One region of the Alteromonas sp. P256 genome, then DNA from elsewhere that is predicted to be linked to it. Evidence: predicted binding sites of a transcription regulator. Region 1 holds the regulator's gene; each other region holds the start of a gene.

Region 1 (10,671 bases):
GAATTGGTGGAAGTTCCGCAAGAATTTGTTAAAGACGGCCAGATTGTACTTAATGTATCACCGAGTGCCTGCGTGGGTTTTAACCTGGATATAAACGGTTTGTCTTTTCAAGCGCGTTTTGGAGGCCAACCTCGTCGTTTAAGCATGCCCTGCGAAGCGGTAATTGCTATATACGCTCGCGAGAATGGTGCTGGTACTGTGTTTGCCACAGAGGAAGACGTAGCACGTTCTGATGCTATTGAGCCAGCAGAGCCTATCTCAAGTGAGCCAGAACAAACAGGACCAACATCTATAGAAGATGCTGATGCTCCTGCCTCAAGCGATGCGCCCGTACCGCCTAAAAAGGGTAAGCCTACGCTGAAGGTCATTAAGTAGCTCAAGCGTAATTATCAACTAGGTTATAGATCGAATTATTCAAAAGCCGCAGTATTGTAAAATACTGCGGTTTTTTTATTTTAGACGGTTTTTTGAAAGGAGATGGCTGTTAAAGGTGATGGCTGTTAAACGTATTAGACAACCACCGCTACTTTTTAGATAGTAAAGTTATCTTGCCGAACACAGTCGCATCTATGTAACCACGGTTAAACTAAGCGCCTAATGATGCGTGGCAGATATCAATGGGGTATGTCTAATTAGTCTTTGCCGCTATACCAAAAACAATGTGGCGGTGCCTAGGAATGCAAAAATACCCACCACGTCTGTAATGGTGGTTAAAATGACACTTCCCGCTAGTGCAGGGTCTATCTTTAGCCGCTTCATTATCATAGGCAGCGTTGCGCCGGCTAATGCAGCCGCAATCATGTTAACAAGCATCGCAAATGCAATGATGACGCCCAGCATATAGTCTTGTTTCCACAGTGCGATGACAGAGGCTATTAATACCGCCCAAATGACGCCGTTTAGTACACCAATGGCAATCTCTTTACTAATCAGCCAGCGGGAGTTGTTTGCATTGACATGGCCCAGCGCCATACCGCGTATAACAAGAGTCAGGGTTTGGTTACCTGCCACACCACCCATGCTTGGTACAATGGTGTTTAAAATAGCGAGTACAGCTAAAGCGCTTAATGTGGCTTCAAATAAGTCGCTCACCATTGCTGCCATCAATGCCGTGGCTAGGTTCACCGCTAGCCACACTGAACGTCTCTTGGTACTTTGCATAACAGGGGCAAACGTATCTTCATCGTCGTCTAGACCCGCCATACTCATCATGGAGTGTTCGGCGTCTTCGCGAATAATATCAACCACGTCATCAATAGTAATTCGCCCGACGAGGCGATTATTTTCATCAACAACAGGTGCCGAGAGCCAGTTATAGCGTTCAAATAGGCTCGCTACTTCATCGTCTGGCATGTTAACCGGAATAGCTTCTGACTCTTCATCCATCACATCAGCGACTTTGTCGCTAGTGTCTGCGGTTAGAAGCCGTGTTACTGGTACGATACCCACGAGGTTATCGGTGCGATTGACCACATAAAAGGTATCGGTGTTTTCTGGGAGCTCGCCCTTGAGGCGGATATAACGCAATACCACATCAATAGTAACGTCGGGACGCAGGGTGATAGTGTCGGTATTCATGATGAAGCCGGCAGTTTCTTCACCATAAGATAGTGCTTGTTCGGCGCGCAACCGGTCTTGTGCATCCATGGAGTCTAGGATGTCGAGGAGGACCGTTTCTGGCAGGCTGCTTAGGGTCTCTGCCAGGTCATCGGTGTCCATTTCTTCAAGCGCGTCCACCACATTTGCAGGCAGCATTTTAGTAATTATGCCGTTACGAACATCGTCGGACAGTTCCTCTAAAATATCGCCGTGAAAGTCGCCGTCAATCAACTCCCATAGCTCGTCACGAGTGCGGCTAGGGCTAGACTCTAAAATGTGGGCTACGTCGGAAGGCGGAAGTTCAAGAAGGAGCTTTCTAACCGACACAAACTGGCCGTTACTCAGCGCATTGTTGAGCGTTCGCAATTGAGTTTGTACATATTTAGAAACGAGAGCTTCTGCCATGAAAAGCAATTCCTAACCAAGAGTGTGCCCAAAGAAAGCGTATTTCACGCCGTAGACAATGACCAAATAGATTGAGCTTATAGAATAGCGTATTTACCCTAGCAGTGTCATGATAAATACATTGTTTTAGAATGAGTTTTTAAGTGTTGGCTGTCGTGTCGGCAGTTATATCATCGGTTATATAAGCCTTTACGTAAACGCTTATATCTGCGCTCATATAAACGCTTAGCCAGCGGCCAGAAAAGAGGGAGCCTATGGGAAGGTCTACGAGATTACTCGTCTTCGTTAAAGCGTCCTTCAATGAGTGTTTCAATAGCGGCTAAGGCGTCCTCTGCATCATCGCCTTCAACAATCACGTTAACTTGCTCACCCTGATGGCTTTCAAGCATCATCAATCCAAGTACACTGTTCGCGTCGGCCTGTTTATCGCCTTTTTCAAGAATTATTTTGGCATCAAATTGATTAGCTAGCTGCACCAGTTGGGTTGCCGCTCTTGCGTGAAGGCCAAGTTTATTGACGATGGTGAGTGTTTTCTCAATGGTCACTAGTATTTACGCTCTTTTTTATGATTGCGAGTGATTAATTTAGCTCTCTGTGACGAATCTGCACATCCGGATGAATTTCACCGAATGTTTTTGACAACGTCTGCGCAATATAGACAGACCGATGCTGACCACCCGTACAGCCAATGGCTACCGTGACATAGCTTCTATTATTTCGCTCGAGATGAGGCAGCCATGTGGTCATTAAGTTTTGGATTTGCCATACAAATTTAGTTACCACAGGTTGTGAGCCAAGAAATACTTCTACAGGTGCATCTAAACCCGTCAAATGCCGCAAATCAGGCTCCCAGTGAGGGTTCGGTAAGAAACGAGCATCAAATACATAGTCGGCGTCTTTCGGTATACCATGCTTAAAGCCAAAAGATTCAAACACCAACACTAACCGAGAACTCTTTTTACCTAAAATCCGCTCGCGAATAATTTCGGCCAGCTGATGTATAGTAAGCTTATCGGTGTCTAAGTAGAGGTCAGCACGCTCAACAATAGGCCCAAGCAACGTTGATTCTGCCTTTATGGCCTCAGAGAGCGATTTATTCAATTTTGCTAGAGGGTGTAAACGTCTAGTTTCGCTAAAGCGCTTTACTAACACGTCGTCACTGGCGTCAATGTAAACAATCGTCATCGACCAAGATGAGGGAAGGTAGTCTAATATTTCTACCAAATCGTTGGGATTCTTTGGTAAATTGCGTACGTCGATACTCACCGCTACCTGATCGTATTCATCCACAACAGTATGGGTGAGCGTTGGTAGCAAATTGACGGGAATGTTATCGACACAATAGTAGCCCAAATCTTCCAGTGCTCTTAATGCCACCGACTTTCCTGAGCCTGAACGACCACTGATAATGATCAGCTTCACCGATATTTCTCCCTAAACAAAAAAATGACGAAAACGTCAATGTATCTTTTGAAACTGTCTTTAGATGCCAAGTGCTGAAAAAATATCTTCGTTGGTTTTGGCTCTTCGTATTGCTTTGACAGTGTCTTTGTCGCTCAGCTTACCAGCCACTGTCGCTAAGGTTTGTAAATGTCCCTCTGTCTGTTCTTCAGGCACTAGCAGTGCAAAAAATATATCGACAGGCTTTTCATCGAGAGCGTCAAAATTAATCGCTGGAATGCAGGTTACAATAATGGCCATAACGTGTTCTAAACCCGCTAAACGACCATGAGGGAGCGCTATACCGTTACCTATTCCTGTACTGCCCATCCGCTCTCTAGATAGAAGACTATTCAACACGGTGACTTGGTCAATGTCGGTATTGTCTTGGGCAGCAATATCGGAAATGATCTCTAATATTCGCTTCTTGCTATTGCACTGAACCGCACACTCGGTGCGGTCCAGGCTTACGATGGCTTTAATATCCATACTTAATTATCTATTAATGCTTTTTCAGTTTTTCCTTATGCTTGATCACCTGCCTGTCGAGTTTATCGACCATGCTGTCAATCGCTGCATACATATCGGTATTTTCTGAGGATGCAAATACTTCGGCACCACTTAAGTGCATCGTAGCTTCTGCTTTTTGATTTATTTTTTCTACGTTCAGGATGACATGCACATTAGAAATGTGATCAAAGTGACGCTCAAGTTTACTAAACTTCGTATCGACATAATTACGCAAAGAATCGGTGATTTCCACATGATGACCAGTTAGGTTGATTTGCATATTTCGTCTTCCTTTTTAATATAACGCCTTTAGATAAGGCTTTTGCGTTGGTTAGACGGGGGTATCGATAAAGACTCCCGGTATTTTGCTATTGTCCGCCGAGCGACTTTTATGCCTTGCTCTGCCAACAATAAAGCAATTTTGCTATCGCTTAATGGTTTGCTTGGCGTTTCTGCTGCTACCAATTTCTTTATTAACGCACGAATAGCCGTTGACGAACACTCGCCGCCAGACTCGGTTGCTACATGACTAGAAAAGAAATACTTCAATTCGTAAATACCGCGCGGCGTATGCATATACTTCTGAGTCGTTACTCGCGATATTGTGGATTCGTGCATATCCACCATTTCTGCGACATCATTGAGCACCATTGGTTTCATCATTTCTGGTCCGTGCTCAAAAAATCCCATTTGCTGCTGAACGATACAGTTAGCTACTTTCATTAAAGTATCGTTTCTAGACTCTAAACTCTTTATAAACCATTTAGCTTCTTGCATATGAGAACGAATAAACTGAGAGTCACTGCTGTTCTTCGCCTTTCGACTCATTGCTGCGTATTGCTGATTTACACCTAGCTTAGGCAAGCTGTCGGGGTTGAGTTCAACAGTCCAGCGACCGTTTTTCTTCGCCACCGATACATCTGGAATAACATACTCAGGCTCTTTAGTAACTAAAGCACTACCTGGGCGAGGATTCAAGGTTTGAAGTAAACGCATTGCCTCGCGCAGTTCATCTTCCTTCAAGCGGCTCTTGCGCATAAGGGTTCTATAATCTTTGCTACTGAGCAGGTCAGAATAGTCCTCAATGAGTCTTCTCGCTTCATCTAACCAAGGCGTGTCGTCAGCAAACTGGCGCAGCTGCACCATTAAACACTCTTGCGGAGAGCGAGAGCCAGAACCGATAGGGTCAAACATTTGAATGCGTTTCAGTACACACTCAACTTCATCTAATTCGATTTCTTCTTCAACATTTTCTGTTTCGATATCTTCAAAATTTACCGCTTCTAATATCTCATCTAGCGTAGCGGTTAAATAACCGGACTCGTCAATCGAGTCGATAATGGCAACAGCGATAGCTCTGTCGATATCAGAAAAAGGAGTTAAACGCATCTGCCAAAGCAGATGAGTTTGAATGTCGTCAGTGGTTTCGCCTTGGAAAACGTGGTCATCATCGTTATTTGACGGGCCAGGCGCAGGCGCTGAAGAGGCTGAGTAATATTCGTCCCAGGTGCTATCAATTGGCAGTTCATCGGGTAAGTCGTTCTTTTCTAAAGCATCACCCGACTCTAGTGTGTCGCTGGACGCTGACGCGGTAGCTTCGATTTGGCTATCGTCATTATCCATATTGTTTTTTTCTGCCTGAGGCTCGTCATTACCTTCTTCTACTTCTAACAGAGGGTTTGAGTCGAGGGCCTCCTGAATCTCCTGTTGAAGATCGAGTGTAGACAGCTGCAGCAGCTTGATTGCCTGCTGCAACTGTGGAGTCATCGTTAGTTGTTGACTAAATTTTAACTGTAAAGATGGTTTCATCTATATCTTATTTTAATGCTCTTGAGTGAATATACCTGAGCGCTTATGAAAAATGACAATTAGGTTACACACAATAACTATAGCCTGAATTGTTCGCCTAGGTATACATCCCTTACTTTTTGATTACTTAAAACCTGTTCCGCCGTTCCTTGCGCAATAAGTTCACCATGACTTACGATGTACGCCTTTTCACAGACATCCAATGTTTCTCGAACGTTGTGGTCGGTAATGAGTATACCCAACCCTCTGTCGCGCAAGTGCTGTATTATCTTCTTTATATCATTAACTGATATGGGATCAACACCAGCAAAAGGTTCATCAAGCAAAATAAATTCAGGTTTTGCTGCTAATGCTCGTGCTATTTCTACTCGGCGACGTTCTCCACCGGAAAGACTCATGCCCATACTATTACGTATATGGTTGATATTAAATTCATCAAGTAGCGCATCGGCTTCTTCTTCCTGCTGCTGTGAATTTAAATCCTTTCTGGTTTGTAAAATCGCCATAATATTTTCATGCACAGTGAGCTTTCGAAAAATGGACGCTTCTTGTGGTAAATAGCCAATACCGCCTCTTGCACGCTCATGCATAGGCTGATGAGTTAATTCATTATCATCAATAGATATTTGGCCTTTATCTGAGGGAACCAACCCTACAATCATGTAAAAGGTTGTGGTTTTGCCGGCGCCGTTAGGCCCCAACAACCCAACAATTTGCCCGGTAGAGACTGACAGGCTAACATCAATCACTACCTGTCGTGATTTGTATGCCTTAGCAAGGTTCTTTGCACTAAGAGTTGCCATCGTTACTGCTCGCTTTTGCCGTCGTTGTTGCCGTCACCATTGCTACCGTCATTATCGTTACCGTTATCATTTTCGCTGGTCTCGTCGTTCGCTTTGCGAATAGACTCAGGCGTAAATACGGTAGTAACGCGTCCACTAGCATCATCAGCACCACCTGTGGCTAGCAGTTGTTCGGTGATCATATCAAAGGTAATGCTGTTGCCTTTAACTTGGCTTGTATCCTGTTTAAGTTCTGCGTTTCCGGTAAGAGAAATAGTGCGCTTAGCCACTTCATACCGTATCTCGTTCGCCCTTGCAGATACAGGGTTACCGTCTTCAAGTTCTTGCGAATAGCTGGCCGGGTTTCCACGAGCAACAAAAATCTCGCGGCCGCTTCCTTGTGAGGCAATAACTTCAACTTCGTCAGCCTCGATGATAAGCGAACCTTGAGTAATAAGTACGTTGTTTTTATATAGCGCTGTCTTATTTTTACCATCGATGAACTGGGAGTTAGAGCCAATCTCGATAGGCAGCGTAAAATCATTTTCATTACTTAATGCAGGGCTAGTGCATAGCACTAGCAGCGCACTAGTTGCTAGGAGAATACGTAGTTTGTACATGGTCGATAAGCTCATAATTTTGGGTGCGCAGGTTTGCGTTGAATCCGTTACTTTGAATAACATATTGCATGCCGCGTATTTCTACGGGTTGATCTGACGTCATCTGCTTGTTATTCAAATTAATTTGAATGTATTCAGTGGTAATTGACTTTACAAAGTCGTCCTGACTTTGGTTTTCAATTGTCACATTGTTTTCTAATTGTATTAATTCATTGTTATACAAGGTTCCCTCTTGCGCTGTCACGACCCACGGTGAACCTGCATCATTCGTATAGAGAGTGTAGTTTGGCCGGTCGAAAGAAACAAAGCCAAGCTGGTCGTAATGCTCCATGGAAGAAGCGAAAACTTTATGGTTCAGTTGCCCTTCATTGTTATAAAGGGTTGTGGTTAAGTTTTTGGCTTTATAAGCAGGCTTTAACGCATCCAGTCCTTCAGACGTTTCTAATACTGGGCCTTCCTCCATCCAGGTAGGAATGTACATCAGCATGGCTAAAATAAATAGCGCCGAAATACTTATGCCAAGACGGTTGAAACCGAATTGATTCATACGCTGGCCCCGAAGATACCGTTGCTTACGCCTTGCGCCTGCAAAATCGTGTCACTTATCTCTCTCACTGCGCCATAACCGCCCGGTAGGGTGGTGATCCAATTTGCTTGTTTCACAACATAGGGGTGTGAGTCGGCAACGGCTATTTTAACGCTCGCGTGTTTAAACATGCCGGTATCAGGCATATCATCACCAACAGCGGCGACGTGTTCAGGTGATAATTCAAGGCGGCCCATAAGCTGTTTTAACGCGTCGAACTTGTTCTCTTCGCCTTGAATAATATGCGCTACCTGTAGTGCCTTCATTCTGTTGTCAACAATAGCTGAGCGTCTACCGGTAATCACCGCAACATCAATGTTATGACTGACAAGTGCTTTAACGCCGTACCCGTCGCGAGTGTGAAAGGCTTTTAATTCCTCACCGTCATTTCCAAGATAAATCCGTCCGTCTGAAAAAACACCGTCAACATCACACACCAACAGTTTAATATTGGCTAGTGCATCAAATAAGTCCGTATTGAGTTCGGTGTACAGCGTGGTTGTCGTGTCCTGTTTCTTGTTCATTTACAGTACTCCTGCTTTTAATAGCATATGCATATTAAACGCGCCGACTGGATGGTCATTATCGTCAAGCACCATCAATGCACTTATTTTAAAACTCTCCATAACATTAAGCGCTTCAACGGCAAGTTGGTCGGCTGAGGTTGTTTTGCCGCCTTGGGTCATTACGTCACTCACGGTTGCCTCATGAAGGTCAACCCTAGCATCAAGAATACGGCGAAGGTCGCCGTCGGTGAATACGCCCGTTAGCTTACCGGATTCATTCACAATACCGGTCATGCCTAAGCCTTTTTGCGATATTTCAAGTAGCGCTTGGGCAACGGTTGCTGTGGGTGCTATTAGCGGAATATCACTGCCGGTCAACATAATATCACTGACTTTTAACAGTAGTTTTCGCCCAAGGGAGCCCCCTGGGTGTGATAGCGCAAAGTCGTCGGAGGTAAATCCTTTCTTGTCGAGTAATGCCACCGATAGGGCATCGCCCATCACTAATGTAGCGGTAGTGCTTGTAGTTGGCGCTAATCCTAAGGAGCAGGCTTCCTGTTCCACACTGATGTTCAGTACTACATCGGCGTACTGACCTAGCGTACTGGAAACACTGTTGGTCATGGCGATGACTTTAACGCCAAGACGTTTTACAACCGGCAGCAAATTCACTAACTCGCCGGTTTCGCCTGAATTTGAAATGGCTACAAGCACATCGTTTTTACTGAGCATTCCCAAGTCGCCATGATTCGCTTCACCTGGGTGCATGAAAAAAGCTGGGGTGCCAGTGCTTGCCAACGTGGCGGCTATCTTATTGCCAATATGCCCCGACTTGCCCATGCCGCTAACTACCACCTTGCCAGAGCAGGCGTAGAGCATTTCGCAGGCAGCGACAAAACTCTCGTCCAGTCGCTGTGCTAAGTTGTCAATTGCACGAGCCTCAATGTCGATGACACGTTTTGCAGAGGTAATGTAGTCGTTTTGTTTATCAGTCATTATCCGAACAGCCAAAATTGATAGCCTACGAAGCAGGCTAAAAGTATTGCACCATTTGTGCGGGATATTTTACGTTTGCCAATTAAGTCAAAACTAAACAGAAATAGTAGCAATGTTAAACCCAACATGACGTACATATCTCTATTGTGTACGTCTGGGTCGAGAAACCCAGGTGCAATAAGACCTGGCATGCCTAGAACTGCAAGCAAATTAAAAATGTTAGAACCAATAATATTACCCAGCGCTAGGTCATCCTCACCTTTTAAGACTCCAGCAATACTCGCAGCAAGCTCTGGAAGGCTGGTGCCAAACGCAATAATTGTTAGTCCAATAACTAAGTCAGAAAGCCCCATGTACCGCGCTATTTCGACGGCTGAGTTAACCAAAAAGTGAGCGCTGAGGGGCAACATAATTAAGCCCAGACCAATCCACATAAGAGCGGCGGTGTTAGACACTCCTTTTGGAATTTCATCAGCAGTTTCTGCAATTAAAGGGTCTTCTTTATCAACTTGCAGTGACAACCACGCCATCATTGCAAGCATGAAAATAAACAAACCGAGCAGAATCACACCTTCATAAGATTTCAGCTCGCCATCAAACATAAATGCGATGGCGATAAGTGAGATTATCAGTAAGGCGGGAAGTTCACGCTTAAGCGTTGTCGATGAAACAAGAAGTGGCTTTACGAGTGCTGTTATACCAAGCACTAACGCGATATTGGTAATGTTAGAACCTAATGCGTTACCCACAGCAGTATTCATATTGCCATTTATTGAGGCAATAGCCGATACGACGATTTCAGGTGCGGATGAACCCATAGCAACGATAGTTAATCCTATCATCATGGGGGAAATACCAATATTTTTCGCTAATGCAGAAGCGCCGTAAACAAAACGATCAGCACTCCAGCTCAAAACAATCAATCCGATGATGAAAATAACAATGTTTAAAAGCACAACGACCTGTATTTAAATGCCTATTTCATAAGATTGTCGCAAAAACGGTGCCCTTTGCCTATGCTGCTAGGCTTTTATTTTTCATTATCGAGCTGAACTGTACGAAAAAGGACGCTTGTTCAGGTTTCGTTAATGAGATTCAGCCTATGTTATGAATCATTCGTCTTCATCGAACATAACTTGTAACTTTTTGACTTTGGCGAGTGATTCAAAAAAGCGTACAATGCTGAAAAATTTAAACTTACCGCTCATATCGGGGTCAGTTACTGTTCGAAGGCATGAATTTTGTATTGCTTTTGGACGATTGAAATCTAATTAGCACAACGCGCTTTGCATACTGCGCGTTATTTATGCAGCGATGTCTAGTCGAGGGTCGACAACAAAACACTATGGAACATTTAGTTGAGATAGATAATTTAACCTTTAGTCGGGGCGACCGCGTTATTTACGACGGCATAACGC
Region 2 (10,671 bases), 300 kb from region 1:
CTACGTAAGGCTGTTGATAATGGCGAATTCAGAGAAGATTTATACTACCGACTAAATGTTTTTCCCATTGAATGGCGTCCGCTATCTGAGCGTCCCGGTGATATTGTACCGTTGGCTGAGCATCTTATTACCCGCCACGCAAGCCAGCAAGGGCTGGCCAACATTAGGTTGAGTGCGGCAGGGCGCAGTAAACTATCTCAATATCAATGGCCAGGAAATGTCCGTGAGCTTGAGAACGTTGTGCAGCGAGCGCTTATCTTATGTGAAGACGGTGAGATAGATTCTAGCGATTTAATGATAGATGAAAGCGTATCTCTTGCTGCGGATACGACTATTACGCCAGAAGCGAACGAAGATAGTCATCTTGGCTCAGAGTTGCGGTATCAAGAGCACCAAATTATTCTGGATACATTAGCGTCGTGTAATGGCAAACGAAAAGACGTAGCAGAGAAGCTGGGCATCAGTCCTCGTACACTCCGCTATAAATTGGCTCGCATGCGCGATGATGGTATCGAAGTGCCAGCTTAGTATTGCGTAAGCTTTTTTATAAAAGCCTTTTCACACAAGATATTTCACACAAAATATTTCATACAAGAGATGCCGTCGCCATTAATCGTATTGTTGGTGGCGGTTTTTTGTTGCCGGTAATTAATACGCTTTTCCACTTTACGTCATTATTTTGGCTCTCTGGCTTTTACTGTCTCAACTTGTTGATTTTTAATGGATTAAAAACTTGGCAAGCCCTTTGCAAAACCTTCCTTATATAATAAAAATGTGACCGATAGCCGTCACAATTCATCGATACTTAGGAGTGGTTATGGACGTTAAAGCCAACAGCTTGTACCAAGAAATGCAAAGTATGATTGGGCAGACTCGTCTTCCTGTTAACGAGCTACAACCCTCAAATGGGCTACAACCTACTAACGAGATAAACACCTCTGCAAGTGATTTTTCCACTATGCTTAAGCACGCTGTCGATGGTGTGAATAGCATGCAGCTAGAATCTAAAAACATGACACAGCGCTTTGAAATGGGCGATCCGAACCTTAGCCTTGCCGAGGTCATGCTGGCAAAAGAGAAGTCGGGTATTGCGTTTGAGGCAACGGTTCAGGTACGCAATAAAGTACTTGAAGCATACAAAACAATCATGAATATGCCGGTGTAGGTGGAGTAAGTTATGGCTGAGGCAACAGGCACAAATTTATCTGTCCCCGACCAAGGGAATGGAATGGATAATGAGCCGGAAAATAAATCAGGCTTTATGGACACCCTAGGCAGCGCCGACATGATGCGTCAAATGGCATTGGTCGTTGTGTTAGTTATCTGTGTAGCCATCGCTGTTTTTATTCTTATTTGGTCACAAGAGGCAGATTATCGGCCGTTAGCCAAAATGGAAACTCAAGAGTTAATCGAAACCCTTGATTACATGGACGCTAACCAAATTGATTATAAGTTGGAAGGTAACACGGTATACGTTAGAACCGATGAGTTTCAAACCATCCGCCTCGGCATGACGCGACAAGGCCTAAACAATCCTACTGATACCGGCACAGACATTATCATGCAGGACATGGGATTTGGTGTGAGCCAGCGGGTTGAAATGGAGCGTCTAAAGCATGCTAGAGAGCAGCAGATTGCATCAACCATTCAGGATATGTCGAGCATTAAAAAAGTGCGTGTTTTGCTGGCTATGCCAAAAGAAAATGTGTTCGCGCGAAGAGAGAAAAAAGCGTCGGCCACGGTAGTATTAACTGCTAAGCGAGGCTCAGTCATTACTGGTGAGGAAGTTGACGCAGTAGTGGATATTGTTGCATCAGCAGTACAAAATCTCGACCCATCAAAGGTAACAGTCACCGACAGCAATGGCAGATTACTCAATTCGGGCTCGCAAGACTCATTGAGTGCACGGGCTCGAAAAGAGTATGAAATTGAGCGCCAACGTGAGCAAGAATATTTAGAAAAAATCGATGCCATACTTATCCCGGTATTGGGCATTGGTAATTATACTGCTCAAGCAGATGTATCGATGGATTTTACTGCGATGGAGCAAACCCAGCGTAGCTACAATCCAGATTTACCTGCAGTACGAAGTGAGATGATTGTAGAGGAAAATAGCGTTGGCGGCGGTGTAGGCGGTATTCCAGGTGCGCTCTCCAATCAGCCCCCGCTAGACTCTAACATTCCAGAAAATGCGACCGGTGCGGCAAGCCAAACTATGCCAGGGCGCACGGCAAAAGAATCCACGCGTAACTATGAACTGGACACCACAATCAGCCACACTAAAAAACAATCGGGCGTAATCCGCAGGTTAAGCGTTTCTGTGGCGATAAACTACACACAAGTAGCGGGTGAAGACGGTACCATGACGCCATCACCTCGCAAACAAGAAGAAATACTCAATATTCGCCGACTGTTGCAAGGTGGCGTAGGCTTTGATGTCACGCGGGGAGATTCTCTTGAAGTGGTTAGCGTGCCCTTCATGCGTATGGATACGGGAGAAGTCGAAGATATTCCATTTTGGAAAGACCCTGAGCTTCTGCCTATAATCAAGCTCATCATCGGTGGATTGGTTATAATAGTGCTTATCATCTTTGTCATCCGCCCAATGTTACGTCGCTTGATTAATCCAGACGAAACGAAAGAAGTTGACGATTTCGATGCCGACGAAGGCTTAGATTTAGGCGACGATACCATTAGCATGCTGTCGACAGATTTCGACGAGGGTCAAGTTGGCTTTGCCGCAGATGGGTCGCTTATGTTACCAGACTTACACAAAGACGAAGATGTATTAAAAGCCGTGCGCGCCTTAGTTGCGAACGAACCAGAATTGTCAGCCCAAGTTGTGAAGGGCTGGTTGATGCAAGACGAGTAGTGAGAAAATATTATGGCTGAAGAACTTGCCAACGTTGAAGACCAGTCCTACGACGTCAGTAAATTAGAAGGCGTTGAAAAGGCAGCAATATTGCTTTTGAGCTTGTCTGAAGAAGATGCCGCGCAAATACTTAAGCACTTAGAGCCAAAGCAGGTACAAAAGCTCGGCAGTGAGATGGCGAAAGTCGATGATATGACACAAACCAAAATCACGGCGGTGCACAAGCATTTCATTGAAGAGATTCAAAACTACAGTACCATTGGCTTTCAAAGCCAAGACTTTGTTAAGCGAGCACTTACTGCGGCCCTTGGCGAAGATAAAGCGGCGAACCTTATCGATCAAATACTCATGGGAAGTGGTGCGAAAGGCCTCGATTCACTTAAATGGATGGATTCCAAGCAGGTGGCCAGCATTATTCGAAACGAGCACCCGCAGATACAAACTATTGTATTGTCTTATCTAGAGCCGGAACAAAGTGCAGAGATTTTGGCCCAGTTCCCAGAGAAAGTGCGGTTAGACCTCCTTATGCGAATTGCTAATCTTGAAGAAGTTCAGCCAGCAGCATTGCAAGAGCTCAACGAAATTATGGAGAAACAGTTCGCGGGTCAAGCTGGAACACAAGCCGCGAAAATGGGCGGCTTGAAGTCTGCAGCCAATATCATGAACTACCTAGATACCTCCATTGAAGGGCAGTTAATGGATGCAATTCGCGAGCAAGACGAAGAAATGAGTCAGCAAATTCAAGACTTGATGTTTGTCTTCGATAACCTCATTGACGTTGATGACAAAGGCATTCAGGCTATTCTTCGAGAGGTGCAGCAAGACGCACTTCTCAAGTCGATTAAAGGTGCAGATGAAGAGCTTAAAGACAAGATCATGCGCAACATGTCAAAACGTGCGGCCGAAATGCTTAACGATGATCTTGAGGCGCTTGGTCCAGTGCGTATCTCTGAAGTTGAAGTGGCGCAGAAAGAAATTCTTTCAGTGGCCCGTCGACTTTCTGACTCTGGCGAAATTATGCTTGGCGGCGGTGGCGGCGAAGAGTTCTTGTAATAGTGCCTTTAAATACTGATTTGCCTTTAAATGCTGTTGCCTTCAAATACTGGGAAAAATGATGTCTACGAACAAAGGTTTTAGTGAAAGCGAAGTAAGCGATGCTAAGAAATGGGACCTGCCATTTGTAGAAGATGCCAGTGCTAAAAAAAATGACGGTACGACTAACGCATTAAACCGTCGCTCAGACTGGAAGTATGAGCCCCCTGAAGAAGTAGAAGAAATTTCTCCGCCAACCGCGGATGAAATTGAGGCTATTCGTCAAGCAGCATTTGATGAGGGGATGAGCGATGGAAAGGCCGCCGGCTATGAAGAAGGAAAAGCCCAAGGGCTAGAGGAAGGATTTAACGAGGGCCGTGAAAAAGGCCACGCAGAAGGGTTAGCCCAAGGCCTAGAAGAGGGGCAGTCTCAAATAGCGACGCAAACCGAGCAGTGGCAGATGCTCGTTGATAAGTTACATGACCCACTCTCTCAAGCTAACGATGAAACCCGCGACCAGCTAGTAAAGCTGGCGGTTACCCTTGCCAAAGCCGTCATTAAAACTGAAATTGATACCAACAAAAGCGTAATCATACAGGCGCTCAGCGAGGGTATAAAAGCGCTTCCCATCAATCAAAATGAATACCAAATACATTTACACCCTGACGATATCACTATTGTAAACGAGCATTTTTCTGAAGAGGAAGTAGAAAAAAAAGGGTGGAATTTAGTCGCCGCGTCTAACATGGAGCGAGGTGGCTGCGACATCGTGACAGCGCAAAATGCAGTGGATGTTTCTGTTGAACGACGTTGCCGAGAGGTCATTGAGCGGTTCCTTCTAAACCAGGGGTTAAGTGATGACTAGCCCATGGCACAATCACTTTGAGTCACTGACTAAGCAGGTGGCGTCAGTACCAATTGTTGCGGCGGGTAAACTGGTTCGCGGTATTGGTTTAACCTTGGAAGCGGTTGGATGCCAACTTCCCGTTGGTAGCCAATGCCTAGTGCAAACCATTGAAGGCGAAATTGAAGCGGAAGTAGTCGGGTTTGGCGATGACATTACGTATTTAATGCCTACCGAAGCGGTAAGAGGTATTGTTCCTGGCAGTAGAGTGATGCCATTAAATCGACAGGGCGGTTTACCCGTGGGAATGGGGCTATTAGGCAGAGTGGTAGATGGCAACGGCCAGCCGTTAGATGGCCTTGGTGAAATTGAGGCTGAACATCGCGCACCTACTACCCGTCCGCCGATGAACCCACTCATAAGGCGACCTATTAATGCTGCTATGGATGTGGGCGTTCGCGCCATTAATGCGCTTAATACGGTAGGTATTGGACAGCGCATGGGCCTATTCGCAGGCAGTGGTGTAGGCAAAAGTGTGTTGTTAGGAATGATGACAAGAGGCTGTGAAGCAGACGTAGTTGTTGTTGGCCTCGTAGGAGAGCGTGGGCGAGAAGTAAAAGAATTTATTCACGACATCCTGACAGAAGAAGAACGCAAGCGCGCAGTGGTAGTCGCAGCACCAGCAGATACGTCACCGTTAATGCGGCTAAAAGGCTGTGAAACTGCAGTGACTATAGCCGAGTATTTTCGCGACAAGGGAATGAAAGTACTGCTTTTGATTGATTCTCTCACGCGTTATGCCATGGCGCAGCGCGAAATAGCGTTAGCCGTGGGAGAGCCGCCTGCAACAAGAGGGTATCCACCTTCGGTGTTCGCGCGGTTGCCAGCACTGGTAGAGCGCGCTGGTAACGGGAGTGAAAAGCAGGGTTCAATCACGGCGTTTTATACGGTGTTAACAGAAGGCGATGACTTACAAGACCCGGTAGCAGATGCGGCAAGAGCTATCCTCGATGGCCATGTGGTGCTATCTCGTACATTGGCAGACAGTGGCCATTATCCCGCTATTGATATTGAATCGTCCATTAGTCGAGTAATGCCGCAAGTGGTGAGTGAAGAGCATCAATTGATGGCACGGCGTATTCGCCAAGTCTATTCCCAATACAAACAAAACCAAGATCTTATCTCAATTGGTGCATATGCAAAAGGCTCAGACCCGCGTATCGACTTAGCCATTAGAGCAGAGCCAGCTATAAACGCGTTTTTGCAGCAGGGAATGAATCAAGTTTTACCGTATGACGAGAGCCTAGAGAGTATGGCAGCGCTCGCGAAAGGATTAGGATAATGTCGAAGCAACTAGAGCGGTTAGCCGAGTTTGAAAAGGAAAAAGAACAGCGAGAGGCGCGTTTTTACCAACAGGCGCAGCTTAATGTTAATCAGCAAAAGCAAAAGCTTTCTAGTTTAGAGCAATATCGCGTTGATTACATAAAGGGTATCCAACAGACCGGACAGTCTGGTGTTACAGCCACCTATTATCAGCAGCACCTTTCTTTTGTGGGAAAGCTCGATAAGGCATGCGAACAGCAAATGCACATTATTGGTCAGGCGAAAGTGGCCGCCGACCAACGCAAGCAAATGTGGCTGAAACAGCAGCAAAAGGTAAAAGCGGTCACGCTTTTACTTGATAAAAAGCGCATAGCAAAAGAACAAAAAGAGGCAAAAGCAGAGCAGGCCATGATGGATGAGTTTGCTACTCAGCGATTTATTCGCTCTAAGCGTTCGGTTTTCTAACTCCTCTTTACCTTACCCCTTCGTTTTTCAATTACCTTCCTTTTAACGACGCTATTATTTTTATTGGCATATAAATAGCAACACAAAGTATGGTTTGGAACGTTTATTGCTCAAGTTAATTGTTATAATCGTTAAATATGTTATTGGGTATCGCTAGACATCGCTAATCATGGCGAAGAAAGCAAGAAAGACTATTAGGCTTTTACACCGTTGTTAACGCAAATTGCAAGTTGAAAAATACTCTTTTTAAAAAAGAGTGTTCTTAAAATTGCTAACTTTCATGTAGTTACAATGTTTTTTGCGTACAGACAACGATATAACTTTTTACATTACTGGCTTTGCCGGTGAACGTGTAGGACGGTAGAAAATCATGCAACAAGTTGCCGCAAATAAAACAGACATTGCCGCATTACCATTCTCGGCAACTTCCACAGCAAAAGCGGTGGGGACAGGCCTAGACAGTCAAGCGAAAGGACAAAATACCGACGCTTTTAACAGTCTTTACCAAGAGGCAAAGTCTGCTGGCCGTGACTTCGTATTAAATGAAAACGCTCGCAGTGTTGACAATGCGTCTCGCGAAAGTGATACCCGAGCAGAACGTGCCGAAGTGAACAACAAGGGCACGAACGCTAAAGGCCCCGAAAACGCGAATAAACAGTCAAATAATGACTCAATGTTGAAAGATAGCAGTCACAGAGGGTTTGATTTTGATAACGGTAAATCTCCTGTCAATGCATCGGTAACCGTTACTGAAAAAGAATATACAATAGGCGCTGACGGTAACAAAGCGCTTACCAATGAACAGATTTCAAATGAAGAGACCGGTGAACCCGATTGGATAGCACTCGTTGAAGGCATCACTAAAAGTGCATTGGGACAGGCTATCAACGATAGCAGTACTCAGGCTATTAATACCGAGGGAGGCGAGAGCAGCGCCATTGCTAATGCAGCTTCTGAATTAATGTCTCAGTTACAGTCTATGGAAGGGGACGATGTAGCTTCTAATCAAACTCTGGCTGATAAATTAAGTGCATTGAGTGATTTGTTAAACAAACAGATCACTCAAACGGAAAACACTGCAGAGAGCGATGGCACAGATACATTGAGTGAGTTGCTTGCAGCGCTAACAGGCTCAGAGTCATCAGAAGGACTACAAGGTGACTCACCAAACGCTAACCTAGAAGACGCTATCTTAGATGACGCTATCTCGGAAGAGATTAGCAGTGAAGAGAGCGCTCAAAAAGCGTTTTTACTCAGTCTTGCTCAAGATGCACTTCCAACAGCATCCGACAGGCTAAGTAAGGCGCTGTCTAAAGAAAATGCAGGTGAAACCGCCACAGTGCAAACAGACGCCAATATAGACAAGCTGCATAAAGAACTGACTGACGCAGAAGCAAAGAGCCAAGACGCTGTCACACTCCAACAGTTATCTGCATCAAACACGGCAGCAGTTTCTGATATCGATGCTTCAAACCCCAGCATTTCAGACCTAATGGCTTCAGAGGCCGAGCAGAGTCTACTTACCGCTGCCCAGCAGGAAGCCTCTGCAAAAATAGTGGCATCCGCAGCAGCCAGTAATGGGGGAAATGCTAATTCAACGAGCGCTACGTCAACCGTCAATAAGGGTGGAGACAACTCTGTGGCGAGCTCAGAGGCAGCTACCTTAAGCGATGAGTCTCTTTTAATGGCAATTAATAAGTTACCGCCTGAAACAGCGCAAAAGGCGACAGAAGCTTTTGCCGAACGCATGGTTGCCCTTGTGCCAAATAGTCAGCAGCAACAGGCGGTGAAAGCAAATATTATTGCGGGCATTAACGAGTTTCAAAAGCAGGTTGAACAGGGCCATCAGCCTGGCATCGACTTATCAGCAATTGTGGCCGACGCTGCCAAAGAAGCATCACTGACCAGTGACGTATCGGCCGCTCTTAATTCAAGAGTCGATGCCCAAGCCGGGCAGTTTATGCAGTTGATGAATAACGCCCAAAACAGTATCCATCAAGTCATGCAGAATCAATTAGCGCAAGTTGATACAACGATTATTGAGAATAGCCAGCTGCGGTCAGAGGCCTCTAAACCGCAAATGCAGTTTGAGGGCTTTGATAAAGCCGTTAATATTCATAAGCCAGAAGGGCAACAGCAGCTGAACGAAAAAATCCGCTGGATGGTTAACGCCAGAAATACAATGGCAGAGATTCGTTTAGACCCGCCAGAATTGGGCAGTATGCAGGTGCGTGTAAACGTACAGGGCGATGCGGCTAGCGTAAGCTTTATCGTGCAATCCCAGCAGGCTAAAGACGCCCTTGCCGACACTATGCCAAAACTCAGAGACATGTTATCTGAACAAGGTATTGAGCTTGGCGATGCTCAAGTAAGAAAAGATAACTCACAAAACGGTGAAAGTGGTCAGCAACTTGCAGGTCAAAGTGGAAATGGCCAGGGGCAGCGTGGAAATAATGACGCTGAGTTTGATGACGACACTCGAGTGATTGAACAAGCGGTCACAAGAGAAGCAAAAGGCGGTATTGATTATTACGCTTAGCTCTTTTGGCAAGGCGTTTTTTGAGCAAAGTCAGTTTAATACTGCGGGTTTTGACTGAACAGTTGAGCTCATGCAGTGTATATCAGCAAATATCTGCAAATTTTGACTAAGGCAGCATTGCGATTTTTACCTGAAGTCTGATAATACAGGCTTTGTGGTATTAAATAAGATATAGAAGAGATTTCCATGGCAGATGAAGAGTTACAGGTAGAAGAAGGCGGAAAAAAGAAAAGCAAATTGATGCTTATCATCATTATTGCTGTCGTAGTTATCGGCGGTGCGGCCGGTGCTTACTTTTTCCTTTTTGCAGGCAGTGATGAACCTGCAGCAGAACAACTCCCTGAAACAGAGGCCGCAGCTGCTGCAGCGCCAGCAACACAAGGTGGCGGGGCAGAAATTGGAACGGCACTTTATGTGGCTATGCCAAGACCCTTTGTGTTTAATGTTCCCGGCGGAGGGCGTGACCGCCTAGTACAAATCAAAGTGCAGCTGTTAGTACGTGGTTCTGATAACGAAGAGCTTGTAAAAACACATATTCCTTTAATTGAAGGTACGCTGTTACAAACGTTTAGTATGTCAAATGCTGAAGACCTAGTGACTGAAGCAGGCAAAATAGAACTTCGTGAACAGGCTGTCAGCGAAGTTAAAAAAGCGTTGGAAGAGAACGATATAGGTAGCAACGTAGTGGAGCGAGTGTTATTCACTGGCTTTGTGATGCAGTAGCAGTATGCATATTGTGCATGCGATAACGGGTAGAACACTGTGAGCGATTTATTATCACAAGATGAGATCGACGCCCTATTACACGGCGTTGATGACGTGGAAGAAGAAGAGGTTAGCAGCGATGCTGAATCTGGCGCTTCGACGCTCGAGTATGACTTTTCCTCACAAGATCGCATTGTTCGTGGGCGCATGCCAACCCTTGAGATTGTGAATGAGCGCTTTGCTCGCCATATGCGAGTTAGCCTCTTCAACATGATGCGTCGCTCTGCTGAAGTGTCAATCAACGGTATTCAAATGATTAAGTTCGGCGAATACATTCACACCTTGTTTGTTCCAACCAGTTTGAATATGGTGCGTTTTCGCCCCTTGAAAGGTACTGGCCTTATTACTATGGAAGCGCGACTTGTATTTATACTGGTTGATAACTTCTTTGGTGGAGACGGGCGCTATCATGCAAAAATTGAGGGTAGGGAATTTACGCCTACCGAGCGCCGTATCATTCAAATGTTGCTCAAAATAATATTTGAAGATTATAAAGAGGCATGGGCGCCGGTAATGGACGTTTCTTTTGAATATTTAGATTCAGAAGTTAACCCTGCTATGGCCAACATTGTGAGCCCCACTGAAGTGGTGGTGATAAGCTCGTTTCATATAGAGCTTGACGGTGGTGGTGGTGATTTCCACGTATCATTGCCATACTCGATGCTAGAGCCTATTCGAGAGTTGCTCGATGCGGGTGTACAAAGCGACAAAGAAGATACCGACCTTCGCTGGAGCAAAGCACTTCGCGACGAAATTATGGACGTCAAAGTGGCGTTAACCACGCACATGCTTGATGTAGATGTGCCGCTGAGAGACGTGATGGAGTTTAAG
Region 3 (10,671 bases), on a different contig from region 1:
GATTTGCAGCACAATCTCGCTATTCTAGGCGCTATTGTAGGTTTCGTTTGGTACCTAGTAAACCGAGCTCGAATTGTAATGATAAAGCGTTTCTCATAAATGAATATAGATGCACTAGTTAGTAGCATGACGCCAGAGGTTTACGAACGCTTGCGTCAAGCCGTAGAGACCGGAAAGTGGGTTGATGGAACGCCACTTAACGAAGAGCAAAAAGCCAGCACAATGCAGGCAGTGATGTTGTATCAGGCGAAAATTGAAAAATCGTCTGAACACATGACAGTAGGAGAGGGTGGCGAAATTGTGCATAAAAGCAAAGCCGATTTCAAACGCTCTCTATCGGACCACCAAAATGATAACAACACGATAGCGCGGTTCAAACAGGATGATATTTAGTCGTATATTTGCTCCTTCTCATACCAGTCAAAAGCCGGAAAAAAGGCTGGAAGCCATTGAAAAACTCTCACCGGAAAAACCTCAAGACAAAACGATTCTTCATGAGCTGGCCTTTAACGATGATAATGCAGACGTGAGTCTTGCAGCGTTGGCAAAGTTGAACAGCTTCGTGCTATGGCAAAAGATGGCACAAATTGCCAAGTCGCCAAAAGTAAAAAAAGCAGCCCAGCACTGTGTGAATGAAGCTATCTCAGGCAAAGGCAGTGTGGCCCTTAGCGCCGAGGAAAAGTCTTCGTTTTTGCGAGAAACGGCAAGTACGGATGTGATCATTGATGTAGTCCAGCGCGAACCTGAGCTGTTAGGCAATACTGAATTGGCTTTTGCGCTATTAGCCAAAGTCGATAAGCCTTCGTTTACGCAATACGTCTTTTTACATACAATTAATGGGCAATTGCAACGCCAGCTTATTAGCAGTCAGTCTCAGATAAATACACTGCAAAAATGGTCAAAGAAACTGAGCGACTCCCCAACGCTTGATGCGATTAATAGCCGAATTGACGAAATAAGGGCAGCAGAGCAAAAGCCTGTAGAGCTTAAAAAGCAACTTACGCTATGCTTGTCCAAATACCGTGCGCTACTTGATAAAGCCGATGTTGAACAGGTTGTAGATTTGCAATCTCGTTACCACAGTGAGCTGGAAGGCTTGTTTGCACAAGCGGGCATTCTTTCAACTGACGATAAGCAAGAGTTCGAAGAAAAGCGTAGCAAAATAACTGAGCAAGTTACGCGCTATGTCGACAGGATCCGTCCTGCGTGGGAAGAGAAGCAAAAGTCGGCGGTACTTGCAAATACACAAGCCCTTTGCGAACAGCAGCTAACCCATGCGAAAGAACAAGTAGGTTGGTTGTTCGACACGCGCTTGTGTGAAGCCACGTTAGCCGATGTTGCAACGGTAAATGAAAGTGTAAGAGGTGTTGAGTCTACGCTGGAACAGTTGGGGCAGCTTGGCAGCAATGACAAGCGAGTTAACGAGATTCAATTAGCTGTTGATACGCTAAACACAAAGCTTGAAGCGTTCTCTATGCAGCAGCAATACGGTCAAAAGTTATTGTCTAGACTGAACGTCGTTGAAGACGTGGCGCAAAAACTAAGCAGTACTGATGTGAGTGATGAACAAAAGGGCGATTTACGTAGCGAATTTGATGCTGCGATAGAGGAATATTCAGCCATCAGTCGCGAACTTATTGCACAGCCCAAGGTGCTTTTACAGCGGTTTAAGGCAGCAACTAAGCAAGTGAGAGCCGATGAAAAAGCCGCCAAATCAAAGCACCAAGACGAACTGAGACGCGTTAGAAAACAAATAAGCATTGTTGATAATCTAGTGTCACAGGGCAAATTTCGTGCGGCCATGGCTAAGTTTAAGAAGCTGTCTGATAGTGTTGCTTCGCTCCCTGAAGGTTTAAAGAAGGACATCGACAAACGTTTTCAGAAAACAGCTGACGACATAGCAAGGTTGGAAGGCTGGCAGAGCTATATTGCCGCACCGAGAAAGCCTGCTTTAGTTAAAGAGGCCAAAGTGCTGGCCGCTACGCCAGTAGAGAACATAAAACAGCGTAGTGAGTCGATAAAGTATTTACGTAGCCAATGGTTATCGCTAAATACACCATCTAGTAGTAACAATGAGCAAGAAAATGCAGCGCTGCAGCAAGAGTTTGATAACGCGCTAGAAAAGGCGTTCGAGCCTTGCAGAGAGCATTACGCTAAATTAGATGCTGAACGAGCAGCGGCGTTAGAGCTGCGTCGTTCGATTATTGAAAAAGTAGCGTCCATACCCGAAGACATTGAGCCAACTGAATTAAGCAAAACCCTTGATAGGCTTGCCAAGCAGTGGCGAGCTTGCGGTCAAGTTGAAAAGCAAGCTTACGAGCAACTAAAAGTCGAGTGGAAGGCAGTATTTTCTCCCCTTCAAAAGCGCATTTATGCGTGGCAAAACGATAATCAGACGCTTAAACAAAAGCTAGTGGATAAGGTTAATGCGCTACAAGATGCTGATGATATTAGCGACGCAGCAGAGTCTGCGCAGCAACTACAGCAAGAGTGGAAGCGCATTGGACATGCCGGTAAGCGCGAAGAGAGCCGGTTGTGGGCAGAATTTAAAGCCAGTAACGATGCCATTTTCGAACGTTTGAAAACCCAGCGTAAAGCGCAAACTAGTGAGTATACTGAGCAAGCTGAAAAGCTGTCGTCCTCTATCGCGTCTATCTCTGTAGAAGGTGATGACAGTACCTTTCAAAGTGCAGTTCAGCCTATTCAAGAAGCCATGTTAGCACTGCCAAAACCACAGCGAGTGAAGTTAGAACGCAAGCTGGAGACGCTCTTTAAGCAAAGAGAGTCTATGCAGCGTGAACATGACACAAAAGTGATAGAAGCGCGAGCTCATGCCATTATTCGGTTGCTGCAAAATGATGAACCAGAGGCTAGGACTGAGCTTTTAGAAACCTTGGGTAAGCGTTGGTCGAATTTGCTGACTAACGCTGGTGAGTCAAATGCGCCGAGGCACGATAGAGCGTGGTTAACAGTTGCGTTGGAGGTGGCTAGCGGTATGCCTAGTCCGCAATCTGACGCATCTGTACGCTCAAGTGTGCAGCTTCAAATGATGACGGCAAAACTTGAGCAAGGTGAAGCTCCAGAGGCCCAAGAAATATTGAGCGATTGGTTACAGCATGGTGAAGTGAAAGAAGACGAAGGTGGTCTTTTACAGCGTGTTGTTGCCATTATTGATAACCATCCGAGTGTGCTGGCGTAAATGGAAAATAGTGTCGAGTTTCAATTTGAGACAGAGATGTCAGCGTATAGATTTCTCAATACTGTGAAGCATGTTAATGCAGACGGGTTACGCGCTAAATTTGGTCAAACCGACCATCATGTAAGTGTAAAATATACGTATATTGTGGGTGAGTTTGATGAAACCCTGTCTACACTCGATGACTTGGCAAGAGAGCTCGGCGGTATAGAGGTTTCTTGAAGGAGATCCTTTGGTTTAATTCAGTTTAGGGCAAAAAAAAGCCCAGAAGACACAAACATAAAAAAGGCCGGTAAAAACCGGCCTTTTTTAGTTCTGTATTGTTTGTATCTAGCCCTATATTTTATATCCATAGACGGCTACGAGACAAATTAACAGTCGTCATCTTCTGCTTCAACGCCTTCTTTAACGTCTTCACATGCATCTTCTACGGCGTTACCAGCGTCGTTGGCCATATCGCCAATTTTGTCACCGCCGTCTTCAAGCGCATTGCCAGCATCTGTGACCATTTCGTCAAGCTCTTCGCCTGCGCTCTCCGCATCGTTTTCACTACATGCTGCTAGTGAAAGTACAAATGCTGATGCTGCTACTACTTTTAATAATTTCTTGAATGAACTCATGTCCTTACTCCTTTTCAATTACTACTTTATACAAGATGTTGTTTACGCTTTCGGCGCTTTACCGCGCAAAGCATTCACTAAAAGTGATATGACAAGAAAGGCGACAAATACAAAAAATAATATCTGTGCAATTCCTGTTGCTGCACCTGCGATGCCCGAGAAGCCAAAAACTGCTGCAATAATGGCGATTATAAAAAATGTGATTGCCCAGCCTAACATGACTTATTTCCTCTTGTTGCTTCCGTTATGTTCACAATAGCTTTTGCTATGATTAAGCTTCTACTATATCTAAGCTGTTGTTACATTAGTTAATGCTATCTTCGTGCCTACATTGCAAACCATTGAAAAAATTAAAGTAATTTTATTTTCTGCACTTTTGCTTGGTGTGAAGTTCACAGTGTATAGACAAGAGTTACAGGTAAATTGCATTTTTTACATTCTTACTAAAATGCTCGGCTATGTAATTGAAGCTATGTAATAAGTGCCACGTAATAAGGGCTATGCAATTTGCGTTGCACAGATAGGTAACAAAGAGATAGAGTTTAGTTGTCAGAATTGAGCAGATGATAAATGGACATATGCACAATTGATCATTTGAAGTTATTCAGGTAGCACCATTCGTTAAAATAGGTGACGGCGTTTATGGCAAATACACATTCGGCATTTATAGGGCTTATGCAGCGTGCACGCAACGTCAAGCGCTGGCCGCTAATGGCGCAGTTCCAAGATGAAATGCTATCGACCCATATCTATGAGGCGTCGGTGGTAGCGCATATGCTAGGCGCCATTGCATGTGATGTATTTAACGAGGATGTGGACCCAGATCGTGTGGCGGCAATGGCTATTTTTCACGAGGGAAGTGAAATAGCGGGGATGAGCGATATCCCAAGCCCGGTCAAATACCACGATCCTGAAACCACTGCGGCAATTAAAAAGTTAGAACGTCGTTTTGAAGCTATGCTAATAAAAACTTTACCTGAAGCTCTCCAGCAGCGATATCAATCGCTAATTGAGCAAGACAAGGAAGATGTCCATGTGACGCTTGCAAAGGCTGCTGACGTGCTATGCGCATATTTGAAATGTGACTACGAGCTATCCAAGTCGAATTCTGAGTTCTCCAACGCGATGCAAGAAATGGAAGTGCAGCTAAAGCGCTACAAGGAAAAGCTACCCGCCGTTGGTTATTTCTGCCAAATCTTCCTTGAAGATGCCAAGGGAACCCTAGATGAGCAAACAAAAGATTTAGAGTGGATAGAGCGAGCGAATACGCTCCACCTTGATGGTAACGAAAGCGGTGAGTAAAACGAATCAGTCTATGTGTTTATTTCATTCTCTTGCGTTTTGCCCAAATAGCAAGCAAAGCAGGGCCTATATACATTGCAATACCGTACACGCCTGGCGCGATAGCATAGTCAGGCGCTCTTAAAAATGTAATACAAATCAACATGGCGAGAGCCGCGTTCTGAACACCTATCTCAATGGCAAGAGTTAGGGAATCTTTAAATGAAGCTGCGGATATTTTTGCTAGTATTAATCCCATCAACACAGAGCTAAGATTAAGGGTAAGGCATACTAAAAATGCGCTTTCAAATGATGTCGCTAAGTTATCGCGCTCCGACACGAGTACGCCCACAATCATTGCCAACATAAAATACATTGAAAACTGACGAAAAAAAGTTTCCGTCTTTGTCGCAAAGCCTGTGAAAAGACGTCGAATAATCATGCCTATCACTACGGGTAAAATAGACACGCCCATAAGTCCCAATACGGTTTCAACAACCGAAAAAGCAGGCGCATTCTCTTTTACAAAGTAGTCGATAGCGAACTGAATAATGAAAGGCGTGGTAAAAACACAGGCGATAGTGGAGATGGCGGTTAAACTTACAGACAGCGCCAGATTAGCTTTCGCAATATGACTTATTAAGTTACTCGTTGTTCCCCCAGGGCATGCTGCCAAAATCATGATGCCCACAGCAATATAGGGTGGCAGTTCAAACGCGAGACAAATAGCAAAAGTGAGTAGGGGCAACAACACTATTTGACCTAAGAAACCGGTCAAAATAGCTTTAGGCGCTTTAAGTAACCGTCCAAAATCAGAAATGGTGAGCGTTAAGCCCATACCGAACATTACAAACGCCAACGCTAGAGGTAGTAATACCTCAGTAAGTACAGATGCCTGCACGCATACGCCCCTTAAAACAGCAACTTATTATTATAGTGCCGCTAGTTTACTCTGTTTAACAATAGAAAGAAGTGATGGCCCGTTATTAAGATTGATTAATTCTATGAATGATAAAATAAGCAAAAACTTATATCGGGCCCTTTAATGTAAACTGCCGAGGGCGCTTATGAAAACTGCCGAGGGCGTTCATGAAAGTTGCCAAGCGCTATTCGCCAAGCGTTATTCGCAATATCGTATTTGCTAGGCCCTATGCGCAATACCGTTTTCGCCAAGCTGCTCACAAGGCTCATTTGAAAGACCATGTAGAGAAACGGCCTAGGCAGGCTAGCTGGCAGTGGGATTGTAAGGTAACGACGACTGGTGAGCAACGATACGTAAGTTTCCATCACTGTCTTTAACATAGGCAAAGGTATATTCCACTTTAGTTTCGCCGCCATTAGTATCTATGAAAAAGTAATTGCCCATGGCAACCGCCATTCTGCAGCTATTGTTAATAATGCCTACATTATCAAATTTCACGTTGGTATAAGGTTTTATTGCAAAGCCCTTATCTTCTTCGTACGCATCGTTACCGCCCACAAAATAGGAAAGAGCGGCATCGAAACTTGAGCGAAATTGATCATCCGCTGCCAACGTTGGTTTAAACAGTACACCACTCAGATCGTACCCATACATGTCTTGGATAAAATCAGCAGCTTCATCAGAATAGTTGCCGTTATTAGTAAACACTGAGCCGATTCTGACAATGCCGTTTCCCCACATTTTTTGCGCAGCAATGACTTCTCTTTCTGTAATACAGGTGTTTGAATACAGTAATGAGTTATCTAGTGCTTCTGCAGTAAGCGAATCCTTTGCTTGCGCGCCACTTTTGGTAGATTGAGTATCGGCTACAGCACTGCATGCAGATGCTAAAAGGATTGAGGCGATAGCAGCGGTAATTTTTGAGCGAGTTGCTTTTACATTTTTCATAGCATACATCCTAAATTTTATAACAATAATTTTGCTAGAAGCATGTGCAATATCGAACTCATTGCAATGCGATAGTTAAAGGATATACACAACGAATGACGTGCACTTTTTTAGAGGATTAAAAACTGATTAACGCAGGGTTAATCTTAAACGCGTGTAGTAAAGGTGAGGCATCCGATGCGCTGAAACCTGACTAACAATGCATCGAATGTATTCTTTTGTGACTACGTCTTAGTAACCTTTGTTTTCTTCATCAAGTGGCGTTGCAAGAAGTTCAGATACCGAAAATGCGTTTGCACCTAAACTCTGCTCGTCATTTGACATTGAGGTGACGATTGAAAAGTATATGTCTTTCATTGCCGTTTTTTCAATATCACTTGGATTGGGCACAGTAGATGGTTGCGCAACATCTGAACAGCCTGACATGGTGCACTGTTTATCTGACGGAAAAACCATAGGTTCATCGTTGCTCATGATAACCTCGCGAGCAAGAACACGCTTTTTAGTGATATTGGTTTTTGTTACTGCCACATAGCCGAAGTTATTTTGTTTTGCAATTTCTGCCGCTCGACGCAGCGCGTACTGCTGCACCTTGTCTGCAGGTGTTCTATCCGATGCCTTAAATAAAATACGGTATTCATCATTACCTAGCTTTTCGCTTGAATAGCCATAGCTTTGCTTGGAATTAGCCGATTTGTAAGGCGTTGGCGTGGCAACGGGTACTGATGAACAACCTGCTAGTAAAGCGGTGACTGCAATGCCCAAGCCTAAGATTAGGTGAGTGGGTCTCGATTTTACATGGCTGCTTTTTAAAACGTTTTTTTCCAACATACGGCGCATTTACTACTTCCTTTCGTCACACAATTATAATTTAAACAACGATAGCAAAGCGGTTCTGCCTATCGTTATGAGTGCAGTTTTACGGTTTTTCTTCACCTTTGGTTTTGCATCCGACATACCTTTATAGGCACCTAACCCCACAATACCTAACAATATTTCTGGTTTGCCCACTAAGTAACGGCATTGTTGCTTGGCTGTTTTTTCGGCAAGGTGAGCATGATGACGCTGCGCATAAAAATCGCGCTCTTTTTGTGCAATGTCAGTCATGTTTTTCTTCAACAAAAATTTATTTAACAATGCGTCTACCATTTTGGGTGTCCTTTAAACTATAGCCTAATTCTTGCAAGATGTTGGGTTAGATGTTCGGTTAGATGTTGCCATTAAAAAGCGTGCTTAGAGAGAGCGCTTAAACAATGCGATAAGCCGTTCAAAGCTGACGAAATGCAACGACCTTTTCGCAATTCTGTAAAACAACATGCTAAACCCAAGGTTAAAACACAACAAAACACCTGCGATAAGGGTAATACTGATACCGAATGAGTATAACGCGCCGCCAATCGCTATATTGACGAGCAGCCAGCACACAATACTAATAACAAAAGCGGCAAGGGCTGCAAAAACAGAAATAAACAGCGACTTTTTAACAAGCATTATTTCGCTATTGACCAAGCTCAAATAAGCGGTGCCCTGCTTAGCTCGCTGTTTTGCCGCATTTTTAAGCGCGTCAACAACAGCTTCATAAGTCGGGTCGGGGTAGGGGGCTTGCTGCTTGTCTTGAGATTTTTTGTTTTTGGTAGGGACATCGCGATAACCAGTGCTCACGCTGCCATCAGCGTTGATTGCTATCACAGAATTGTTTTCGCCAGCAAAATAGAGCGCCTGCTCCGATGGTGGAGTCAGGCGAAACGGATTTTCTGCGCTCATTGTAAAATGAGCGCTATGAAAATCAGGTATCGTTACCATTATTACTTCTTACGAAATAATGAAGTAACTAGCATGCCCGCCGCAAATGCAAGCCCTGCTGTTGCCACTGGGTTTTCAACGGCGTAATTACGCACAGAAGATGCCTGCCACTTTTGTTCAGCAAGACGTTTACGCTCTGACATATTCTCAGCCGACGACGTAGCGGTACGACGAATGTTTTCCTCTGCAACACTTGCGTTGTCTGCGAGCTTGTCTACAGACTGATGGAGTGACTCTTTCAGTTGGTCCGTAACTGGGTGACCTTGCTCTTTAGCTGTGTTTGTTTTTGTCGATGTATTTTTAGCTGCTTGTGTAGCCATAGTATTCTCCTTGATTTTACTAAATGCATCTTTCCCTTTGACTAAAGCAATGGCTGTACCATTGTGTGAGTTTTTTATTTTGTTGATTTTCAAAGATAAAATTTTTTATGGTGAAAACGATTATGAAAAGAAGCAGGAATAATGCACACAGTATTGTGAACACCCTGTAATAATTTCGTAGATGATTTTTGCAGATAAGAATGTGAAAGCTGAGTAGCTCTAGGCTAAGTAGTTCTTGGCTAAGTATTTTGGCTTAGCCAATCCGTGGCTAGAGTGGGGAGAAATTTCGCTGTAAGAAATTAGAAGCTCAAGCAATAACGCTTTCTAAGTCGTTTTTCGTCACTGGCTTGAGCAATGCGCTGTCAATACCAATTGACGCCATAAAACCTGCGTCAGCTTGATGCCCGCTAACAATAGTCAGCTTGCAGTCATGCTGCTGAGCTTTTAGCTCTTTTGCTAGCTCATAACCGTCACAGTCAGGTAATGTTAAGTCCATAAGAACATGGTCAAATTGCTGTTCATGCATTGCTTTTAAGGCATCATTTCCACAAAGGCTTTTTACAACATCGCATCCAAGATGCGTTAGAAATAATTGCAGCAATTCTGCGGCATCTTCGTCATCCTCGACAACTAATACTTTCTTTTTGCCACTACCTACAGTGATTCTCTGTGTAACCTCATCAGCGGTTTGCTCTGCAGGGGGCTGTGAAATAGACGTGGTTTGCGCGTTCAATAGTGCTGGGATATCCAAGTTACTGCCACCTTGGTGGGGCAGTGCCGACTCAGGTGCAAAAGGTTTTGCTGTAGGCATGTTCGATACTTGAGCTTCAACATTGGAAAACGTAATAGGGTTGTCCGCAGGTAAGTAAAGCGACAGCAGGCTGGCCAGTGCAAATCTATCAATAGGCTTGCCGATAACATCGTTGAAACCTTCGCGTATTAACGATTCTTTAAGCCCTTTACGACTTGCAGCGGTAACTGCAACAACCGGGAGATGTTTGCCATGTCGCCTTATGGCATGAAGAGCTTCAATACCATTCATTACCGGCATATGGATGTCCATGAGTACCAAGTTGAAAGGGGCGTTCTGCTCGTCAGCCTGTAATACTGCTTCAAGGGCCTTAACGCCATTTTCAGCATAACTAATATCGGCCCTAGATTGACTGACTAAGTGGCCAGTAAGGCGCCTTATTTCTCTAAGGTCGTCCACAATTAGCACTTTCCCAGTCAACTTTAAATTTAAGTTAGCTGGCTCAACGATTGAAAGCTGACCTAAGGCAAGTTCTTCTAAAGGCTGAGTACTTATATCCCCTGGGTGAATATAAAAGCTAAAGCTGCTGCCTTCTCCCATGCGAGATTTCACTGAAATATCACCGTCGAGTTTACAGACCAACTCTTTACAAATTGCGAGCCCAAGGCCTGCACCACCATGATTCGCTCGCATCACATCTTCAATTTGTTCAAAAGGGTGGAAGATATTTTCAAGCTTATCAGGCGCCATGCCAATACCGGTATCGTCCACGGTAAATCGCAATACGCTATCTGGCTGAACAGACTGCCCTTCCACATCCTGGTCGTCCA

The links. The regulator sigma-54, encoded in region 1, starts transcription at its own class of promoters, with help from an activator protein. The targets are predictions, from matches to a motif close to GTTGGCACGNNNNTNGNNT.
Region 2: a site for sigma-54 is predicted at 6,630-6,648, ahead of V7R39_RS01110 (flagellar hook-length control protein FliK). Genes of this name have one in related genera too.
Region 3: a site for sigma-54 is predicted at 4,128-4,146, ahead of V7R39_RS13240 (DUF1328 domain-containing protein). Genes of this name have one in related genera too.

The regions. Positions count from the first base shown of each region.
Region 1 is NZ_JAZETM010000001.1:547,994-558,664, reverse strand. Features, by position in the region: gene V7R39_RS02450 (ClpXP protease specificity-enhancing factor) at 1-375, shown strand, start outside; gene mgtE (magnesium transporter) at 646-2,004, opposite strand; gene V7R39_RS02440 (HPr family phosphocarrier protein) at 2,277-2,549, opposite strand; gene rapZ (RNase adapter RapZ) at 2,584-3,426, opposite strand; gene ptsN (PTS IIA-like nitrogen regulatory protein PtsN) at 3,487-3,933, opposite strand; gene hpf (ribosome hibernation promoting factor) at 3,947-4,234, opposite strand; gene V7R39_RS02420 (RNA polymerase factor sigma-54) at 4,264-5,763, opposite strand; gene lptB (LPS export ABC transporter ATP-binding protein) at 5,841-6,566, opposite strand; gene lptA (lipopolysaccharide transport periplasmic protein LptA) at 6,569-7,165, opposite strand; gene lptC (LPS export ABC transporter periplasmic protein LptC) at 7,134-7,712, opposite strand; gene kdsC (3-deoxy-manno-octulosonate-8-phosphatase KdsC) at 7,709-8,275, opposite strand; gene V7R39_RS02395 (KpsF/GutQ family sugar-phosphate isomerase) at 8,276-9,253, opposite strand; gene V7R39_RS02390 (calcium/sodium antiporter) at 9,253-10,209, opposite strand; gene mlaF (phospholipid ABC transporter ATP-binding protein MlaF) at 10,599-10,671, shown strand, end outside.
Region 2 is NZ_JAZETM010000001.1:251,992-262,662, reverse strand. Features, by position in the region: gene V7R39_RS01145 (sigma-54-dependent transcriptional regulator) at 1-528, shown strand, start outside; gene fliE (flagellar hook-basal body complex protein FliE) at 818-1,165, shown strand; gene fliF (flagellar basal-body MS-ring/collar protein FliF) at 1,178-2,872, shown strand; gene fliG (flagellar motor switch protein FliG) at 2,885-3,925, shown strand; gene fliH (flagellar assembly protein FliH) at 3,987-4,769, shown strand; gene fliI (flagellar protein export ATPase FliI) at 4,762-6,090, shown strand; gene fliJ (flagellar export protein FliJ) at 6,090-6,536, shown strand; gene V7R39_RS01110 (flagellar hook-length control protein FliK) at 6,907-9,075, shown strand; gene fliL (flagellar basal body-associated protein FliL) at 9,262-9,798, shown strand; gene fliM (flagellar motor switch protein FliM) at 9,838-10,671, shown strand, end outside.
Region 3 is NZ_JAZETM010000008.1:157,753-168,423, forward strand. Features, by position in the region: gene V7R39_RS13215 (zinc ribbon domain-containing protein) at 1-99, shown strand, start outside; gene V7R39_RS13220 (YeaC family protein) at 100-393, shown strand; gene V7R39_RS13225 (DUF349 domain-containing protein) at 383-3,199, shown strand; gene V7R39_RS13230 (hypothetical protein) at 3,200-3,418, shown strand; gene V7R39_RS13235 (hypothetical protein) at 3,568-3,816, opposite strand; gene V7R39_RS13240 (DUF1328 domain-containing protein) at 3,859-4,035, opposite strand; gene yfbR (5'-deoxynucleotidase) at 4,459-5,118, shown strand; gene V7R39_RS13250 (bile acid:sodium symporter family protein) at 5,138-5,998, opposite strand; gene V7R39_RS13255 (phosphoribosyl-AMP cyclohydrolase) at 6,323-6,967, opposite strand; gene V7R39_RS13260 (CC0125/CC1285 family lipoprotein) at 7,199-7,807, opposite strand; gene V7R39_RS13265 (hypothetical protein) at 7,832-8,074, opposite strand; gene V7R39_RS13270 (hypothetical protein) at 8,201-8,770, opposite strand; gene V7R39_RS13275 (DUF883 domain-containing protein) at 8,773-9,090, opposite strand; gene V7R39_RS13280 (response regulator) at 9,398-10,671, opposite strand, start outside.